2 regions of the Mangrovibacillus sp. Mu-81 genome follow, and region 2 is predicted to be linked to the other one. Evidence: riboswitches for the same ligand, from Rfam matches in the RefSeq annotation. Region 2 holds a riboswitch; the other holds the start of a gene.

Region 1 (4,426 bases), on a different contig from region 2:
AATCAGCTTAAAATGGCTGAAGATAATGATCAAGGAGACAGGGAAATCAAAGCTCCTGAAAATTCACCCCATGAAAGGCTGTCTATATACGAGGAAGATGTCGCTGCGAAAGAGTACTATACCTATGGACTTGTTTCGGATGATGCAGTGCCGGTTCCGGTATCAGTCATCACATCTACGGATGATAGTCAGAGCTGGGTAGAGCATTATGAAACCATTTCAAAGCAGATACCTGAATCGGAATGGGGGTTTCAGGATTATCTGCCGATAAAGGGAGATTTATCCCTTAGTGATAATAAGGATGAAGTATTGCTGACATTGGAGGATAATCACCCTTACAGTGGAAGCAATGCAAACGAGTATAATTTTTATCAATCTCTCCTGTATTCTTTTGAAGATAAAAATATCAAGGAAATCAAGCTGCAAAATCAAGATGGAAGCTCACCTGAGTTCGGCCACCTCGGAGCGTTATCTTCCATCCCGCTTGATCAGACATTACATCATTCGTTTTATTTATATTCGCCTAACGGCCGGGACAGGTATCTCGTACCGGATTCGATAAACAGGGAAAATGTAAAACAATCGATAAATGCTATGAAAAAAACACAATCGGACCTTTATAAAAGTGTCATACCCAAAGATCTTTCAATGAGCGTGAAAGAAGAGGAGAATATCGTCAATATTTCATTTAGTGATAAAGTGGATCTCAATTCAATGAATTTTCAGGCTGCTCAGGAAATGATAGAAGGGATCCTCCTCACAGCCAAAAGTTCAGGTTTTGAGCAAGTGCAGTTTCATAACGTCGAACCGGCACAATGGAATGGTTTTTCTTTTACAAAGCCGGTGCAAACGCCTTTAAGTCCGAATAAAAAAGATATAGAATAGCGTGCAATGAACGACTGAGATGGGAGGTTTGATTCCATCCGGTCGTTTTTTTGATGAAGCTTCCCCCATAAAGAACATCCATCCTTGTGTATAATTCGCATCATTCAAGGCAAACTACCATAAGGGAATTTTTCACAATTCATATTTTCGGAAAGTACTACATACATTTTTGAGTATCCTTTTTTTGATTTTAAACGTTTTAAAAAGTGTTAGGAGGACAAGCATGCTTTTAGATTATGCCAGAAGGTTTTTGATCGTGATCTTATTGGGACTTTGTGTGAGTATTATGTTCCTTACGGGTAGGGAAGTAAAGGCCATGGCAAATGAGACAGGCAGTAAGTGGGTCTTCCCTGTGGAAGGAGTCATAACGGATCTTTACGGTACTCGTTCGGGCCATCATAAAGGAGTGGATATCGGAGGGGATATCGGTTCCCCGGTTTACGCAGCTGCAGGTGGAATCGTGAGTAAATCGTATTTTTCGGAGAGTTATGGACATGTTGTTTTCATCATTCATGACAATGGATATGAAACTGTGTATGCACACTTGAATGATCGAGGAGTATTGGAGAATCAGCGTGTAGCACAGGGAGAGAGGATCGGAAGTGTAGGAAATACAGGACGTTCCACTGGTGCCCATTTGCATTTTGAGGTTCATAAAGGAAAATGGACCCTGGACAAATTGAATGCAGTGAATCCCTTTGAACTATTTGGCGAAGGGGAAATCGGTCAGCTTGTCTTTGCCAAAGAACATGATCCATATCAGACAATGGACGTATCGGTGAACCTGGAAAAGGTTCCAGACCAGGAGACAAACGATATCAAGGAAAATGTAACGGAGTCACGCTTCATACATACTGTAAAAAAGAATGAAACATTATGGGGCATTTCAAAACAGTATGGAAAGACTGTTGAGGAATTGAAAAAGGAAAATGATTTGGATTCTTCGCATGTTAAAGTACATCAACAACTGGTCATCCCTGTCCAATCCAATGATTATTTGTATATTGTAAAGAACGGGGACACGCTTCATTCAATTGCTAAAAGTCATTATGTCGATCTGACACAATTGCTGGTCCTTAATGGTCTTACCATGACTGATGTCATTCATCCACACCAAAAGCTGATCATAAAGAAGGGAAGTTGATTACCTCGAATTCGAAATGTTTTTCTTCCCAATGATTATGTTTTTATGTATAATGATAATGTATAAAAAAATAAGATTCGTCTTCGGGGCAGGGTGAAATTCCCTACCGGCGGTGATGGGACCCTTGTGGTTTCTAAGCCCGCGAGCCTTTAATGGCAGGATTTGGTGCGATTCCAAAGCCGACAGTACAGTCTGGATGGGAGAAGATGAAGGTTTTAGCCAGAACGTTTAGAAATGGGAAGCTGAACGTTTATTTGGGTACGCCTTTTCAAACTCCGGGATACTTTTTGATCTGGGAGTTTTTTTGGTGCTGCTTTGGCTGAACGATCTTCGAAGAGAGATGAATCTCCAAAAGGAGAGAAGCAAAATGAAAAAAATGACAACACGCACATTTGTAACGGTTGGTATGTTAAGTGCCATTTCGTATGTATTAATGCTGTTTAACTTCCCAATTCCGCCATTCCCTAAATTTTTGATGGTTGATTTCAGCGATGTTCCAGCACTGATTGCCACCATTACTCTAGGGCCGATTGCAGGCATTCTTGTTGAACTGTTCAAAAATATCATCGACTATGTCATGACTGGAAGTGATACGGGTGTTCCAATCGGGCATTTCGCAAACTTTGCAGCAGGTGTATTCTTGATTCTGCCGACTTATTTCGTTTATTCCCGGTATCAATCTAAAAAAGGATTACTGGCGGGCCTGATCACAGGGACTGTCGTAATGAGCATCGCACTGGGGATTCTCAATTATTTCGTCCTGCTTCCTGCATACAAGTATTTCATGAATTTCGAACTGCCAGCAGGAATCATCATTACGGGAATTGTGCCTTTTAACATCCTCAAAGGTGCTTTGGTAACGATAGTATTCTTATTATTATTCATTCGACTTCAGGGCTGGCTCTCCAAACAGGTCACTGTAAAAAGAGCGGCATAAGATTGATTATAAAGAAAGCTCTGTCAGCTATTGCCGACAGAGCTTTTTCTATTGATAACCAGAGTGAAACGGGGTGTTTAACAAAAAAAAAAGCGGCAGAGATTGGCCGCTTTTTAAACCGTGACTATTCAAATTTAAGGGCGTCCCCGTCAAATGGTTCATCTGCAACTTTTATTGAATCTGTCGGACAGCCTTCAAATGCATCGACCATGTCATCTTCAAGAACATCCGGTACCTCGACAGTCCCCTGGTTATCATCAAGGGTCACAAATGCAATCCCTTCATCATCATAGTCATAAATGTCCGGAGCTGCAGCTCCACAGGCACCACATGCAATACATGTATCTTTGTCAACGATTGTATATTTTGGCAACGAAAAAACCTCCTGAGAAAATTCTATATAATTAAACATTCATTATACATAAAATTATTTAGAAAAATAACCTAATTTATATTTTATAGAGGAATGTTAAACATTTCAATAGTTAGACTGTATTTATTATATTTATCCTAACTGTTAAAAACAAAACATCGATAAGGATGAAATTCATGGTACAATATTTGACAATAACCTGCAAACAGAGGAGAAATACCATGACGTATCTTGACTATGTAATAGTATATTGTTTAAGGCAGTTAAATGGTGAACGTTCTATTTACTCTGTTTATCATATCCTTAAAGGGAAAAAGTCTTCTCAGTCTATACAGGATGCACATTTGTTTCAACTGAACTCTTTTTTTCTTTCGCTTCCCAATCTTTCCCGTGATTTCTTCAACAAAAAGGTGGACCAATTAAAAGCGGGAAATTTCATCAAACTGAATGAAGAGTTTAAAGCAGTGGTGACGGAAAAAGGGATAGACACATACATGCAGACTGAGCCTGCCACTTTTTTTCCGAAGCATATGGATGGGTTGAAATATGGTGATCGAGCAAATGTGTTTTGGAGAAGGATTAATTTACTCGTACAAGTTCTTTCTAACCATAATGATAAAGAAACGTCTTATTTTCCTGTCCAGCGCGGCAGCAGTATACAGAAATGGATCAAGCACTTCCTTAGGGAAACGCCAGAAAGAGACAGGTTGTCATTTGCCTTGTTCAGGGAGCTGCAAAAGATGTTGAGCGAATTGGAAGAAGATCCTTCCCTTCTTGTTTTTCGATTAACTGGCTGCAGGGATTATGGATTGACTGAATTGCAGACAGCCGAAAAATTACACCTTCATGTCGAGGAATATCGGTTTAGATTTCTTGACTTACTTCATGGAATATTGATGAAAGTAGATCAGGATACGGAAGGATTTCCTATTTTAACTTCAATAAGTACTGTTGGCGAGAAGCAGGGAAACTTGACGATCTCGACGGCCCAAACCTTCGGGCTCTACAGGCAGGGCCATACGATCAGGGAAATATCAAAGATCAGAAAACTTAAGGTAAATACGATAGAGGATCATTTTGTCGAAAT
Region 2 (4,426 bases):
CCAGACAGGAAACCCGTCAGTTGATCGGTAAAATCAGAAAGCTCACGAGCTCACATCAAGGAAAAAAACTCCAGAATGAGATTCAGGTTGATTCATCAATAAAGAGTGAAAGCCCGTTTATCAGATTGGCGATTCATGACCTTCATCAGGCTATATCGGAACGGAGGATCATCACGTTTCAATATGGACGGTACGACATGGATAAGAACTTCAAACTAAGCCATGACGGCAGCCTGTATAAAGTGAAGCCATATGCTTTAACCTGGGCCAATGACTTCTATTATCTGATCGCCTATTATTACGAGGCTGGTGAAATCCGTCATTACCGGGTTGACCGGCTGCGGAATGTGAATATCATGAATGAATCTTTCCCATACGAATCGTTTGATGTATCTAAATATGTACAGTCGACCTTTCATATGTTTGCAGGTGATGAGGAATGGATCAAAATTAAATTTAAAAATCACCTCATCAATGTGATTATCGACAAGTTCGGCAAGGATGTGGATATTCAAAAGCATGATGAAGATCATTTCATCTTATCAGTCAAAGCGAGGGTGAGCGGAGGGCTGATCAATTGGATACTGAACTTCGGGTCGCAGGCAAATGTCATATCGCCTGCTCCACTATACGAGACGGTCAAAGAAGAAGTCTCCCGCATGAATAAACTGTATGAATAATAGAAATCGTCTGCTGTTATTAAACAGCAGGCTTTTTATGTATGGTGAAGTTTCCTTCCCCGGACAATATGTTTTCCCTTTTTACTTTCGATAAAGGGTCTTTTTTCTAAAATACGAACATAAATATGGTAGTGATTCGTGGAAAGGACGAGCATTTCATGAACCTTTATCATATTTATAAGAATGAACAAAATACCCTCCTTTATCATAGCGTGATGTACTTCATGATGGGTGTGGGGATGTTATTTGTCGTGAAAACACTCTATTACTTCCCCCTCCTGCTATTCATTCCTGCACTGACCAACCTGTATTTAAGCTATAGTATGAAAAAAGAGATCGAGAAAGCACGGAGATTGTTTTACGAAAATATTCCCGCTTCCAGCCATTCATTGATCGGAATCAATACGAAAGAAGGCTTTTTCTATTTGAAATCGAATGGATGGTCGCAATACTCGCTTCAACGACATTCAATAATTAATAACCCTAAGCATTTTATCTTTCACAGAAAAAACAATAAATCCCTTTCGATCTGTAAATGGAGCAGGCGGATTGCGATAGCCCATGAAGGTGACAGGTTTGATTTCAGGTTGAAATATCACAGCACCACTGCCGTTGAATGGAGAAATGAAAAAAGAAGCGAGACGATCCTCCTTTATAAGGGTAATAAACGATGGATACTGAATTATCAGGGGGTAAACAAACTCTCACTACAAAAAGGCTTTCTCCCCCAAAGCTTTCAAAAGCTGTTCGATAGTCACCACAGCTATATTACTTTTTATGAAGCGTATTCTGAATCAGATGACTGGCTGCTCATTTTTCTCTGGCTGGTGGACCGTGATTATTTTCTTACATCGTAGGTTATCCTTTAAGTTGGATAGGGGACGCTAAAAAGGGTAACGGAGGTGAGGGAAATGAATGCAGCCTATAAGGAAGTTCTCACAGCACTTGAAAGGTGCATGGAAGCTTGCAATATTTGTTATCATGCGAGTTTAAAAGAAGAACTGCCGATAATGCGGTGCATAGAGCTCGACCGCGACTGTGCGGAAATCTGTGGCTACTCAATCAATGCCATCCAACGGAGCAGCAAATTTGTGACTGGGATCTTGCATTTATGTGCTGAGATCTGTGAAGCTTGCGGTTCTGAGTGCAAATCACATGATCACAGGCACTGTCAGGACTGTGCAAAAGCGTGTTTCCATTGTGCGCAAGAGTGCAGAAAGTTAATATAGGAAAGAGTGAATGCTTCCGTTATGGGAGCATTTTTCTTTTGAAAAAGTGATGTTTAACCTGTTTGAATCTTGCCATTCAGGAAAAAATCAAAATAATAAGCATCTTGCGTGATGCACGGGAGAAACTATGATAGAATAATGATAATCGAATAGGTTTCCTTCGGGGCAGGGTGAAATTCCCTACCGGCGGTGATGAGCAGCATGCTCTCAGTCCGTGACCCGGCTGACTGAAGGTCAGACGGTGGATTTGGTGAAACTCCAAAGCCGACAGTGATAGTCTGGATGGGAGAAGGAAAGGCAGTATTTACATGATTAAGTAATAATACGTCATTGACCAATCAAGGATAGATGGAGTTTTTATTATCAGAAATTGATCATTAAATACTTTATTTGTCATGCCGATCTCCCCAAGTTTAATTACTTGGGGTTTTATTTTTATCAGGAAAGGGGGTTAACGAATGAAACACTCAGATTATATGGAACTTGCCATTAATATGGCCAAAGCCACACAGGGACAAACATCACCAAACCCTGCAGTCGGAGCAGTCGTAGTGAAAGATGGAGCGATCGCCGGTATCGGAGCCCATTTGAAAGCCGGGGAAGGACACGCAGAAGTACATGCCATTCAAGCAGCTGGAGAAAAGGCAGCAGGTGCGGACATATATGTGACGCTGGAACCATGCTCCCACTATGGGAAAACACCACCATGTGCACAGCTCATTATCTCGAGCGGTATAAAAAGAGTGTTCGTCGCATCCACAGATCCCAATCCATTGGTTTCAGGCAAAGGCATAGAACAATTAAGAAACGAAGGAATTGAGGTACATGTAGGAACATGCCGCGATGAAGCGTTGGAACTCAACAAGCACTTCTTTCATTTTATGAGGCATCAAACACCTTATGTGACCTTGAAATCCGCCGTTACACTGGACGGCAAGACTGCTGCATCTTCTGGAGACAGTAAATGGATCACTTCCGAAGAATCAAGACTGGACGTCCACTTCGATCGTCACCGGCATGACGCGATATTAGTTGGAGTCAATACCATCATCCGCGATAATCCGCACCTTACCACCCGTTTGCCCCAAGGTGGAAAAAACCCCATTCGAATAATCTTGGATACTCATTTAAGAACACCTTTAGAAACGCATGTTGTAAAGAACAAGGAGAGCAAGACTCTTATCGTTACAAGCACGGCAGTAAAGGATGACAAAAAAATTCCTTTCATAGAAGCAGGATGTGAAGTAATTTCACTTCCTGAAGAGAAGATCAGGCTGCATTCCTTGTTAAGAGAGCTGGGAAGAAGGTCGATTCAATCTTTATATGTGGAAGGCGGTTCCCTGGTCCACGGCTCATTTCTTAAAGAGAGGGCATTTCAGGAACTTATCGTGTATATGGCCCCAAAGCTGGTAGGCGGCACAAAGGCTTTTACAAGCTTCGGAGGAAGCGGCTTTGAAACGATTGCAGAAGGGATGGAAATGAAAATCAATTCTGTCATGTCCATAGGAGAAGATATCAAAATTACAGCTGTTCCAAAAAATCCATAAAGCATGAAAGGAGGAAGAGGGCTTGTTCACCGGAATAATAGAAGAAATAGGAAAACTTGAACAAATAAAGAAATCGGCTGCATCCATGACATTAACAATTGCGGCAGATAAGGTCTTGAAAGATGTGCACATTGGAGACAGTATAAGTGTGAACGGAGTATGCTTGACGGTTACCTCTTTTTCGAAAAGGCTGTTCCAAGTCGACGTCATGCCGGAAACTTTCGCTGGAACGACACTGAGAGACTTGTCTGGTGGCTCCCATGTCAATTTGGAAAGAGCCATGGCTGCGGGAGGACGATTTGGCGGTCACTTTGTTAACGGACATGTAGACGGAATAGGGACGATAAAGAGACTTGCACAAGTGGAGAATGCTGTTTATATCGACATTTCCATCCCTGAAGAACTCTCCCATTTCTTTATCATGAAAGGGTCGGTGGCAATAGACGGTACGTCCTTGACTGTTTTTGGGGTGAACGACGATTCCATCACGGTTTCCCTTATTCCCCAAACCAGGGGAGATACAATTCTAGGTGAAAAGAAGACAGGTGAGACTGTCAACCTGGAATGCGACGTGATGGCAAAGTACTTTCACCGCTTTTATGAAAGGGTTAATGGTTCTAAAAGTACCCCGAGTACTATAAATTATGATTTTTTGAGTCAACACGGTTTTGCTGACTAAAAGAGGAGGAGTTTCATGTGTTTCATTCGATCGAAGAAGCAATAGAAGATCTTAAAAAAGGCAAGATAGTCATCGTAGTGGATGATGAAAATCGTGAGAATGAAGGCGACTTTGTGGCACTTGCCGAAAAAGCCACACCTGAAGTCATCAATTTCATGGCGAAAGAAGGAAGGGGTCTGATTTGTGCGCCAATTACAGAAGAATTATCCAATAAGTTAAAGTTTTCGCCGATGACTGATGAAAATACTGATCCACACGGGACTGCTTTTACGATTAGTATCGACCACCGTT

What was found. A riboswitch is a leader RNA that binds a small molecule or an ion and turns the genes downstream of it on or off. The one in region 2 is predicted to bind FMN.
Region 1: it holds a riboswitch for FMN, as region 2 does, so the genes downstream of both, V6B33_RS13280 (ECF transporter S component) here and ribD (bifunctional diaminohydroxyphosphoribosylaminopyrimidine deaminase/5-amino-6-(5-phosphoribosylamino)uracil reductase RibD) in region 2, are expected to answer to the same signal.

Annotation. Positions count from the first base shown of each region.
Region 1 is NZ_JBAJHU010000005.1:229,705-234,130, forward strand. It holds gene V6B33_RS13270 (GerMN domain-containing protein) at 1-885, shown strand, start outside; gene V6B33_RS13275 (peptidoglycan DD-metalloendopeptidase family protein) at 1,109-2,029, shown strand; FMN riboswitch at 2,105-2,241, shown strand; gene V6B33_RS13280 (ECF transporter S component) at 2,397-2,966, shown strand; gene V6B33_RS13285 (ferredoxin) at 3,091-3,339, opposite strand; gene V6B33_RS13290 (helix-turn-helix domain-containing protein) at 3,561-4,426, shown strand, end outside.
Region 2 is NZ_JBAJHU010000008.1:142,144-146,569, forward strand. It holds gene V6B33_RS16230 (helix-turn-helix transcriptional regulator) at 1-680, shown strand, start outside; gene V6B33_RS16235 (hypothetical protein) at 839-1,537, shown strand; FMN riboswitch at 2,062-2,207, shown strand; gene ribD (bifunctional diaminohydroxyphosphoribosylaminopyrimidine deaminase/5-amino-6-(5-phosphoribosylamino)uracil reductase RibD) at 2,368-3,456, shown strand; gene ribE (riboflavin synthase) at 3,479-4,135, shown strand; gene V6B33_RS16250 (bifunctional 3,4-dihydroxy-2-butanone-4-phosphate synthase/GTP cyclohydrolase II) at 4,153-4,426, shown strand, end outside.